DNA from 2 places in the Arthrobacter sp. B2060 genome. Region 1 is predicted to be linked to the other one. Evidence: riboswitches for the same ligand, from Rfam matches in the RefSeq annotation. Region 1 holds a riboswitch; the other holds the start of a gene.
The links. A riboswitch is a leader RNA that binds a small molecule or an ion and turns the genes downstream of it on or off. The one in region 1 is predicted to bind thiamine pyrophosphate.

Region 1 (5,601 bases):
GCCGCCGAAGCTGAAGCTGAGGATGCAGCCGAGACCGAGGAGGAGCCGTCGCCGGCCGCTCCGGCAGGTTCCCTCTTCCTGGAGCCGGCATCGGTCACGTCCATCATCTTCCAGGCGCCCGACCTCAACACCGTGATCCGCCCGGCTGCCACTCCCGCCGCGGAGGACACGGAGGCCGAAGGCGGCGAGGACGAGCAGGACGACGAGGGCGGACGCCGCCGCCGCCGCAGCCGCGGCCGCCGGGGGCGGAACCGCGCTGACCGTGACGGCTCGGAGCGCGACGACTCCGGAGCCGACGCCGAGGGCGCAGACGCGTCCGAGGACGCCGACGAAGAGACCGTGGGCCAGGGCGACGAAGGTGTGACGTCCCGCCGCCGGCGCCGCCGCCGCCGCGGTGACCAGGACATCGAGCTGACCGGCGGGGGAGACGACGATCCCCCCAACACGGTGACCCGCGTCCGGGCGCCGCGCGTTCCCAGTGAGCCTGCTGTGAGCAACCGCGTGACCAGCGTCAAGGGCTCCACGAGGCTCGAGGCGAAGAAGCAGCGCCGCCGTGAATCCCGCGACACCGGCCGCCGCCGCACCGTCATCACCGAGGCCGAGTTCCTGGCCCGCCGCGAGTCAGTTGACCGGCAGATGATCGTGCGCCAGCGCGACGACAGAATCCAGATCGGTGTCCTCGAGGACGGCGTGCTGGCCGAGCACTTCGTGTCCAAGACACAGCAGGACTCGCTGATCGGCAACGTCTACCTGGGCAAGGTCCAGAACGTCCTGCCGTCGATGGAAGCGGCCTTCGTTGACATCGGCCGCGGCCGCAACGCCGTGCTCTACGCCGGTGAAGTGAACTGGGAAGCGGTCAACCTCGAGGGCAAGCAGCGCCGCATCGAGAACGCCCTGAAGTCCGGGGACTCCGTCCTCGTCCAGGTCACCAAGGACCCCGTGGGCCACAAGGGTGCACGCCTGACGAGCCAGATCTCCCTGCCCGGACGCTACCTGGTATACGTGCCCGGCGGTTCCATGACGGGCATCTCCCGCAAGCTGCCCGACGTCGAACGCAACCGCCTGAAGCGGATCCTCAAGGACCGCCTGCCCGAGGATGCCGGCGTCATCGTCCGCACAGCGGCCGAGGGCGCGTCGGAGGAAGAGCTGACGCACGACATCAACCGCCTCCGGGCGCAGTGGGAGGGCATCGAAAGCCAGGCGAAGTCCACCAAGGTCCTCGCTCCCGAGCTGCTGTACGGCGAACCGGACCTGACCATCAAGGTTGTCCGCGACGTCTTCAACGAGGATTTCTCCAAGCTGATCGTCTCCGGCGACGAAGCCTGGGACACGATCGAGGCCTACGTCACCTACGTTGCCCCGGACCTTGTCGGACGCCTTGAGAAGTGGACCAAGGACCAGGACATCTTCTCGGCCTGGCGCATTGACGAGCAGATCCACAAGGCTCTGGACCGCAAGGTGTTCCTGCCCTCCGGCGGTTCGCTTGTCATTGACCGCACCGAGGCTATGACCGTGGTGGACGTCAACACCGGAAAGTTCACCGGCAGCGGCGGCAACCTCGAGGAAACCGTCACGAAGAACAACCTGGAGGCGGCAGAGGAAGTTGTCCGCCAGCTGCGCCTGCGGGACATCGGCGGAATCATCGTGATCGACTTCATCGACATGGTCCTGGAGTCCAACCGGGACCTCGTGCTGCGCCGCATGGTGGAGTGCCTGGGCCGTGACCGCACCAAGCACCAGGTGGCGGAAGTGACCTCACTGGGTCTCGTCCAGATGACCCGCAAGCGCATGGGCACCGGCCTGCTGGAAGTCTTTGGCGAACAGTGCGAGGTATGTGCCGGCCGCGGCGTGGTCACCCACGACGAGCCCGTGGAACACCGGCGGGCCAACGTTGTTGCGGCCGAGCACCACGTTCCGCGGGCGGAGCACCAGCCCGCCGTGCGGACCGAACGCAAGAGCCGCCGGCGCGGCAAGGGCGGTCAGGTTCCTGCGGAAACGGGCCCCGCCGCACCTGCTACGGTCCACCATGAGCCGACGGAGGCCGAGCGCCACGCCAAGGCTGAGGCGACACGGGCCGCACTCGCCAACATCGCGGCCGCTGCCCATGCAGCGCATCTCCACGAGGACGCCGCCCACCAGGCCGCGTCCGCAGGAGCCCAGCGCGCTGCCGCTGCCCCGGCGCCGTCCGGTCCGGAAAGCCCGGCGGTGCACCGTACCCCGGAGACGGAGAGCGTTTCAGGCCGTCCCGGCGCCGTGCTGACCTTTGGCGGCGAGAAAGTCGTGCTTCCTTTCGTCGAGCACGCCGGCGAGCCGGCCTCCGAACCTCCTGCCCTGACGCTGGACCGGCTGGAGGAGGCGTTCGCGCACCTCGGCGCGCCGGCCGCTCCCGCTGAGGAGCAGCCGACGGCGGACCGCGCACCTGCCCCTGGGGAGACGCCTGCCGAGCCGGCAGCGCCCGTCGGAACGCGACCTGCCCCGGCAGGCGCGGACCACGACGCCGACCGGTTCGCTGACCACTCTGCGGTGCAGACCCGCACGCGCCGGCCGCGCCGCAACCGCAGTGCCAGCCGGGCCCAGGGCGCAGCCAACGAGACGTCCGTGGAACACCACGAGACCGCTCCGGCATCAGCAGCCGGGCACTCGCACGAAGCCAAGGCGCCGGATTCAGGCAGCGCCGCTGCCCCGAAGCCTGCCAGCGAGCCGATCATTCTGGGCGTCGGCGTGCCTGCGTCCGAGCTCTGAACCGGACGGGTTTCCGTGTGAACTGACCTGATTCAACGGGCCGGTGCCGCAACTGCGGCACCGGCCCGTTGTGCTTTTGCGCCAGGGAACGTCTGCGGGCTGTTGCCCCGGCACCTTGCGGGGATGCCGGTCGCAAACTGCAATGCAGTGCCCGAAGGCGAGCAAACCGCTAGGCTGGGGGACTGACACGGGGTGCCGCGCACGGAGCCGGCTGAGATCCAAACCCGTTGAACCTGACCGGTTAGCACCGGCGAAGGGATGTCTCCTTTGTCTTCACCATCTGCCCTGAACCTTGTCCAGCCCGCGTCGGGGGAGGCTGTGCCGCCCACCCGCAGCATTCCCCGCGTCCTGGCCATTGCCGGCTCGGACCCGTCCGGCGGAGCCGGCATCCAGGCGGACCTGAAAAGCATCGCCGCCACGGGTGGCTACGGAATGGCGGCCATCACGGCGCTGACCGCCCAGAACACCCGGGGGGTCAGCGCCGTCCATGTCCCCCCGGCCGAGTTCCTGACGGCACAGTTGACCGCCATCAGTGACGACATCGCCGTGGACGCCGTAAAGATCGGCATGCTGGGCGACGCACAGGTGATTGCCGCGGTGCGGGGCTGGCTGGAGAAGGTGCGCCCCGGCGTCGTCGTCCTTGACCCCGTGATGGTGGCAACCAGCGGGGACCGGCTTCTGCAGGAGTCCGCCGAGGCGGCACTGCAGGAACTCCTGCCGCTGGCCGACCTGATCACGCCCAACCTCGCCGAGCTTGCGATGCTGCTCGGGGAGCCGGAGGCCTCCACCTGGCCGGACGCGCTGGAGCAGGGCAAACGGCTGGCCGCCGAAACGGGGGCCACAGTCCTCGTCAAAGGGGGGCACCTGGACGGTGCCGACTGCCCCGACGCCCTGGTGAATACGGGCGGCGCCCTTTCGGCCGATGTCGTCGTGGTGGACGGCCAGCGGGTGCCGACCCGCAACAGCCACGGGACCGGATGCTCCCTGTCCTCGGCGATGGCCACCGTGCAGGCCCGTGTGGGCGACTGGGAACAGTCACTCCGCACCGTCAAGCCCTGGCTGGAAGAGGCCCTCCGTTCCTCCGGGCAGCTTGAGGTTGGACACGGCAACGGGCCGGTTCACCACTTCCACCACCTGGCGTCCCCGGGAACTGGCGCTGAGGGCAGTTTCGCGGAACTGCTCCATGCGGAGGCTGCCGCGGATCTGGACGCGATCTACGGCCTGGGCTTCATCCGCGGGCTGGCTGAAGGCACGCTTCCCGAAAGCGAGTTCGCCTATTACCTCGCACAGGATGCCATCTACCTCAACGGATACTCGCGCGTCCTGGCACGGGCCAGCGCGCTGGCCCCCACCGAGGCCGAGCAGCTCTTCTGGGCCCGTTCTGCGCAGCAGTGCCTCGAAGTGGAGTCCGAGCTGCACCGCAGCTGGCTCAGCACCCGGATGGTGCTGCCTGACCTCGGGCCGGTCACCAAGGCTTATGTGGACCACCTGGTGGCGGCATCTGCCTCGGGGAGCTATGCCGTGCTCGTGGCCGCGGTGCTCCCGTGCTTCTGGCTTTACGCCGAAGTGGGGGAGACCCTGCACGCCGAATTCCTCGCAGCGGGCGCCCCTGAAGGGCACCCGTACGCGGAGTGGTTGCGCACCTACGCCGACGAGGGCTTTGCAGAGGCCACCCGGCAGGCCATCGCCATCACCGACGCCGCGGGCCGCACGGCGTCCGACGCAGAACGCAGCCTGATGCTGACCGCATTCAGGCAGTCCTGCCGCTACGAGGTGGATTTTTTCGACGCGCCGCGGCTCCACAGCTGAACGGTCTCCGGCGCAGGAGCCGGTAAGATAAACGCGCACGGTGACGGCAGGTCGGTGCAACAGCCCTGTGGTGCTTATCACGGACAACCCGCCGAAACCAGCCTCATTTGCGGCCGAAGACGAAATTAGCGTATTCTAGATCTTCGGTGCTTACGCCAACACTTGGGTTATGACCCCGGGAACGGTCCTTTTGGAATTCCAATCGGCATTGTTCCGGGGATAGCTCACGGATTCCCCCGGGGAATCCACGGCGTTGAGGCACAGCGAGAGCCGGACCAAACACCTTTGGACCCAGGTTCCGCACGCAAATTTAGTAATAAACGTCGAGAGAAGTGAGTTCCCAAGTGGTGTACGCGATTGTCCGCGCAGGCGGCCGCCAAGAGAAGGTTTCCGTTGGAGACTTCGTTACCCTGAACCGCGTCGCCGGTGGAGCTGGCAGCACCATTGAGCTGCCCGCACTGCTCCTGGTAGACGGTGACAAGGTCACATCCGCAGCTGCGGACCTGGCCAAGGTAACTGTTACGGCTGAGATCCTCCAGGACCTCCGTGGTCCGAAGATCGTCATCCAGAAGTTCAAGAACAAGACCGGTTACAAGAAGCGCCAGGGTCACCGTCAGGAACTGACCAAGGTCAAGATCACCGGTATCAAGTAACCTCTGGTTACTGTTCAGGTTTTCAGCAGATTCCCCAGAATTTAAAGGCAGGCATTCCAAATGGCACATAAAAAAGGCGCGAGCTCCACTCGCAACGGTCGTGACTCCAACGCCCAGTACCTCGGCGTCAAGCGCTTCGGCGGCCAGGTAGTTTCCGCAGGCGAGATCATCGTCCGCCAGCGTGGCACCCACTTCCACCCCGGTGCAGGCGTTGGCCGCGGTGGCGACGACACGCTGTTCGCACTGCAGGCAGGCGCTGTTGAATTCGGCACCCGCCGCGGCCGTCGAGTCGTGAACATCGTTGCTGCTGCAGCTGCAGAGTAACAACAGGATCTGAACCGGTGGAGCGGGCCATGATGGCCCGCTCCACTGGTCTTTTAACCGCATTACAATCAAT
Region 2 (5,601 bases), on a different contig from region 1:
CCACGAGGTGCCCGAACCGGCCCTTGCGGTAGCCGAGCGCGACGCGCCAGACCTCAGAGATCTCGCCTGGGTCCGCCGTCTCGATGCCGATGTCCACCGTCCGGTACAGGCCCGGCTGGGCCTCCGCGCCTGCCGCAGCGGCAGCTTGACTGACCGACGCCGCGGCCCCGGTGTCTCGCGCCGTTACCTCGCCTCCGACGTCGTGGGAGCTGAACCGAATGAACACCCGGTTGTAGCGCCAGTCCAGGTCGGGATGGTGGTCACTTTCCTCGGCAAGGCGCCCGACGTCGGCAATCAGCCCAAGCGCGCCGGCCGCCGTGGGCGTTTTAAAGGCAGTCACCAGGCCGCCGAGGCGGTAACGCCAGTCCGGCAGGTCCGCGAGTGCCGCGTCGATCTGGGGGCGGGTGAGGATGTCGTCCCTGGCGGCCACGGCTGCCTCCTTGGCGCGGGTTCGTGGGGTGAGCCTGCCGTGCCGCGCGGCCTCCGGGTGTCCGGACTAGAGGAACTCTGCCCGGCCTTCCATGGCCGATGACGCCAGTGCATGCTCGCGGCGCGGGATCCGCCCGGCCGCTTTCGCCAGCCTACCGGCGATAACGGCGTGTTTGAAGGCTTCGCCCATGAGTGCCGGGTTCTGCGCCCGTGTCACGGCGGTGGCGAGGAGCACGGCATCGCAGCCCAGCTCCATGGCCAGGGCCGCATCCGATGCGGTGCCTATACCGGCGTCCAGGACTACCGGGACGGAGGCACGCGAGACGATCAGTTCAATGTTGTGGGGATTGAGGATTCCCAGACCGGTCCCGATGGGCGAGCCCAGGGGCATCACTGCCGCAGCGCCCAGGTTTTCAAGACGCAACGCCAGGACGGGATCGTCATTGGTGTAGGCGAAAACCTTGAACCCGCGGTTGACCAGCTGTTCGGTAGCGTCCACGAGTTCCACCGCGTCCGGCAGGAGCGTGTGTTCATCGGCGATGACTTCCAGCTTGACCCAATCAGTCTCCAAGGCCTCGCGGGCGAGCTCTGCCGTCATGACGGCGTCGCGGGCTGTAAAACAGCCCGCGGTGTTCGGGAGCACGCGGATGTTGTGGTCCAGGAGCAGCTGGAACAGGGACCCTGTTTCGGCCGGCGAATAGCGCCGCATGGCCACGGTGGTCAGTTCGGTGCCGGATGCCAGGAGCGCCGCCCCCAGTCCGTCCAGGCTCGGGGCGCCGCCCGTGCCCATGATGAGCCGCGAGGTCAGTTCGACGCCGTCTATGACGAGGCGGTCAGCTGCGTCCGCTGCCGTTCCGGGCTGATCTTCCGTTCCCGGCGGTGTTGCCTTTGTTTCAGTCATGGTCCTTATCCTCCCTGAACTGCCGTCACAAGCTCGATCTCATCGCCCTCGGCGAGTGACGTGCTGTGCCACAGGCTGCGGGGCACTACCTCCGCGTTGCGTGCCACTGCCACCCCGAGCCGCTGGCCGTCGGTGGCGTGCCCGTTTGCGGCCAGGTCCCGCCCGGTGACCTCGCTGACAAGCGTGGTGACGGAGGCGCCTGCCCCCACGGCGTGGGCGTTGCCGTTCAGTGTGATGTTCATGCGGGTTCCTTCTCCTGGTCAAATGTGACTGTGTTCGAGGCGGCGGTGCCCGGCGGGGCGCTGCCGACTGGGGCGGTCCGTTCGGTGGAGAACCGACCGGGACGGAAGGCCTCCCAGCGGCTGTCCTCCACGCCGTCCATCAGCTCCCGGCAGATGACGGCGGCGGCGGGCGTCAGCAGGACCCCGTGCCGGAAGAACCCGGTGGCGATGATCAGCCCGGGCACCGTTGTCCCGGGCCTCTGATCGCCGCCGGACGCTTCGGAGCCGGCCGCGGGTTTGGAGCCGGCGGCCACGCGGCCCAGCAGGGGGGCGTTGTCCGGCGTGCCGGGCCGCGCCCGGGCCGTCGCCTCAATGAGCTCCAGTTCGGCCACCGCGGGCACCAGCACTTGGGCATCCCTGAGCAGCTGATAGACCCCGCCGGCGCTGGGCGCGGCCTGTCCGTCTTCCCGCTGGGTGGCGCCGATAACCACAGTGCCGTCCTGCCGCGGAACAAGGTAGACGGGGATTCCGCGGACCATGCCCCGAACGGTAGCGGTCAGCAGCGGACGGAGCCGGTCCGGAACCTTGAGCCTGAGAATATCGCCGTACACCGGTCGCAGAGGCAGCTTCAGTCCCTCCGGCAGCCCGTCCAACGAGGCGGCCCCGAGACCGTTAGCCACCACCGTCTCAGTGGCCAGCACGGCGCCGCCGCCTGCAAGCCGGACACCCGTGACCCGTCCGCCGTGCTGTCCGTCGCTTTGGCCCCTGTCGTCCTGTCCGTCGTCCTGGCCCCTGTCCCAGAGGAGACCTGCCGCGTTGTCACGGACCGCGTAGCCGTTCTCGGCGCCGGCCACGGCAGTCCGCGAGCCGGGTTCATGACAGGCCAGGGCAGCTGCAATACTCGCCAGCAGCTTCCGCGGATCGACCTGATGGTCCGCCGGGATGTCCAGCGCGCAGGAAATGCCGGGGCTCAGCAGCGGCTCCCGCAGCCTCGCCTCACGGATGGTCAGCGGGTCGACTGCCAAGCCGGCGGCCAGCTGAACTTCACGCAGGTCCATCAGTGCGCGGCGGTCGGCAGGGTCCGCGCCCACGGCGATGGTCGGCGTCGCCAGATACCCGGTGTTGCGGCCGGCACCGTCACCGGTGAGCGCCGCTGCAAAGTCGGGCCACCGGGCCGAGGATTCGAGCATGAGCTCCAGGAGGTCCTCCTCCTGGTAATGCAGCTCGCTGACAGGTGCCAGCATCCCCGCGGCAGCCCAGCTCGCGCCTGTCCCGGGCTCCTTGTCGATGAGGACCACGGACCGTCCGGAGCGTCTCGCCTCCCAGGCGATCCCGTGGCCGATCACGCCGCCGCCAATCACGGCCACATCGGCGTGGATCAGCGATAAGGCAGAATTGTTGCCGCCGGTTCCAAGGTTCATGGAAATCCTTCCCTACGCCGGTACTAACCGGATCAGGTCAAGCGGTCGGCTCTTACGCCCTCTCAGCCCTGCGCCTTTTGTGACAGCTGCAGCGGGCTCCCGCGGTACCAGCCCAGTTTAGAGGAACTAGGCTGGTTGCCATGACCGTGCCTGACATCCATGAAGCCCGCCTGTACCTTTGCACCGATGCCCGTAAGGAGCGCGGCGACTTCGCCGATTTCGTCGATGCGGCCTTCGCCGGTGGAGTGGACATCATCCAGCTGAGGGACAAAACCATCGAGGCGGCCGAGGAACTCGAACTCCTGGCAGTACTGCGCCAGGCCGCTTCCCGGCATAACCGGCTATGGGCCGTCAATGACCGGGCGGACATCGCATCGCTGGCGGAGGCTCCTGTCTTTCACATCGGCCAGAAGGACCTGCCGCTGCCCTCGGCACGGAAGCTGCTGGACGACTCCGCGGCGATCGGGCTCTCCACCCACTCCCCCGACCAGATTGATGCCGCCATCGCGGCGGCACAGGCACCGGGCGGCCTCAACTACTTCTGCGTCGGCCCAGTGTGGGCCACCCCCACCAAACCCGGGCGGGCCGCCGTCGGACTTGATCTCGTCCGATATGCGGCCGGGGCTGTCGGCAGTGCCGACGCGGAAAGCCGCCGGCGTCTTCCGTGGTTCGCCATTGGCGGGATCGATCACAGCAACGTGGAACAGGTGGTCGCGGCGGGCGCAGAGCGCATCGTGGTGGTCCGGGCCATCACTGAGGCGCCGGACCCGGCGGCTGCCGCGGCGGAACTGATTGCTGCCCTGGACGCCGGAACGGCCGGTACTTTCGGAGCGGACGGCATGGACCGCCAGTCGTCGTCCTCTGCGCGGTCATGATCTGGTTAGGCCACTAGAAGGGTCGCTCTAGGCGGCCGTGAACTGTGCCCAGTCGGGAAAGGGATCCGCGGGCAAAGGTGGGTCGAGGCTGGCTGGGTTGTCTGGCTCTGGGTTGTCTGGCTCGGGGTTGCCGGGCTCGAGGTTGCCGGGCTCGGGGTTGCCGGGCTCGAGGTTGCCGGGCTCGGTGTTGCCTGGTCCCTCGGTGGTGTGGGGCCAGTGTGGTGGTTCCCAGTCCTGTTCTTCGCTGGCATAGGTCCGTCCCGTGGGTGAGATCCAGCCGGGCGGACTGTTCCGGGTCGCCGCGACCGGCCGCCAGGGCGCGGTGTGTTTCAGGCGGTGGTGCTTCCGGCACGGCTGGCCAAGGTTGCTGATACCGGTCCCGCCGCCCGCGGACCAGGCCAGCAGATGATCCGCCTCGTTATCCAAAGACTGGTTGCTGCAGCCAGGAAACGGGCACCGTCCGTCCCGCAGCCGCAGCCATTGCCGCATCGGCTTCGGCACCCGGTAACTGCTCCGGCCGATCTCCAGCGGCGCCCCGTCGCGCGGATCGATCAGCACCCGCAAAAACGACCCGGCCCCGTTCGCGACAAGCCTGCGGGCCATGGACGCCGGGATCGGCCCGTACCCGTCCAGCACCGCCGGTTCCTCACCTGCCCCCAGCAGCGAGAACACCGGCACCGTGACCAGGACCTGCGCCGCCGGCGACGGGATACCGTCCGCCACACCGCCCAGCAGCCAGGACGCGGCGACGTCCGCGCGCAGCTGTGCCAGGGTCCGGGATTCCCCAGGACCCTGCAGGGCGCGCCCAGCCTCGGTGGCCCGGGCCCAGATGCCCGCCGCGGTGGCCGCGGGCAAGTAGACCGACAGCCATGCCATGCCGTCCCGGTCCGGGACGAACTCCACGCGCCGGTCCCGGACACTCCTGCGGTGGCGTGCCTCGAGGCCCACCGGGTGGTGCCGCTCCCGCCAGGCGCGTGCCCTGGCCCGGAATCTGCCCGGCACCAACTCCCCGGCCAGGCAACCCCGTGCACGACCGGGCACGGGTTTGCCCGAAAGATCAGGATCCAGGAGGCCCCTGCCTAGGGTGCCCGGCCCCAGGGAGTCCGGGCCCAGGAAATGGGCTTCCAGGGCCGCCACGGCGGCAGGCTCCAGCCCGGAGGTTTCATCACACAGCACCCTGGCGTGCTGCCAGGAAATGCTCCCTGACTGCAGCGCGGCCAGCGTCAACGGCAGCCCGGTGGTCAGGGCGCGGGCCTCGGACAGCAGCGCACCGGCGCTGCGTTCGCCCACCGTCAGCACACACGCGACCTCAGCGGTCACCGCCATCTCCTGGGCGGTGCGCTCCTGCGGGGAACCGGCCGGCACCGCCAGCACCTCGGCAGCAGCGGCGTACCCGGCCGCGAACTGAACCTTCAACGCGGCCACCCGGGCTTCCAACCTGCCCACCTCCGCCAGACCATCCAGACACACCTCCGCCCGGTCCCGCACAGGATCAGCGCCCGCAAACGCGTCAGCACCGGCAAACGGGTCAGCACCGGCAAACGGGTCAGCACAGGCAATCGGGTCAGCACCGGTCGAGGCCACGGTGCCGGCGCCGCGACCTACGACAGCAGTCAGCGCAGCGACAGAGGCCTCGATGCCCTCCAACGTCTCCACCACTGCCCTGTCATCCATACCCACAGCATGACAGCAGGCACCGACAAAATCGCCGCGATGGAATGCATCGACAGATAACGCGTGGTGCTCCTGCCGGA

Region 2: it holds a riboswitch for thiamine pyrophosphate, as region 1 does, so the genes downstream of both, AC5RUM_RS11120 (FAD-dependent oxidoreductase) here and thiD (bifunctional hydroxymethylpyrimidine kinase/phosphomethylpyrimidine kinase) in region 1, are expected to answer to the same signal.

The regions. Positions count from the first base shown of each region.
Region 1 is NZ_JBNHFR010000003.1:143,796-149,396, forward strand. It holds gene AC5RUM_RS07450 (Rne/Rng family ribonuclease) at 1-2,742, shown strand, start outside; TPP riboswitch at 2,921-3,018, shown strand; gene thiD (bifunctional hydroxymethylpyrimidine kinase/phosphomethylpyrimidine kinase) at 3,001-4,551, shown strand; gene rplU (50S ribosomal protein L21) at 4,896-5,204, shown strand; gene rpmA (50S ribosomal protein L27) at 5,265-5,528, shown strand.
Region 2 is NZ_JBNHFR010000005.1:132,436-138,036, reverse strand. It holds gene AC5RUM_RS11135 (4a-hydroxytetrahydrobiopterin dehydratase) at 1-430, opposite strand, end outside; gene AC5RUM_RS11130 (thiazole synthase) at 497-1,330, opposite strand; gene thiS (sulfur carrier protein ThiS) at 1,336-1,572, opposite strand; gene AC5RUM_RS11120 (FAD-dependent oxidoreductase) at 1,569-2,972, opposite strand; TPP riboswitch at 2,965-3,085, opposite strand; gene thiE (thiamine phosphate synthase) at 3,113-3,847, shown strand; gene AC5RUM_RS11110 (HNH endonuclease signature motif containing protein) at 3,875-5,521, opposite strand.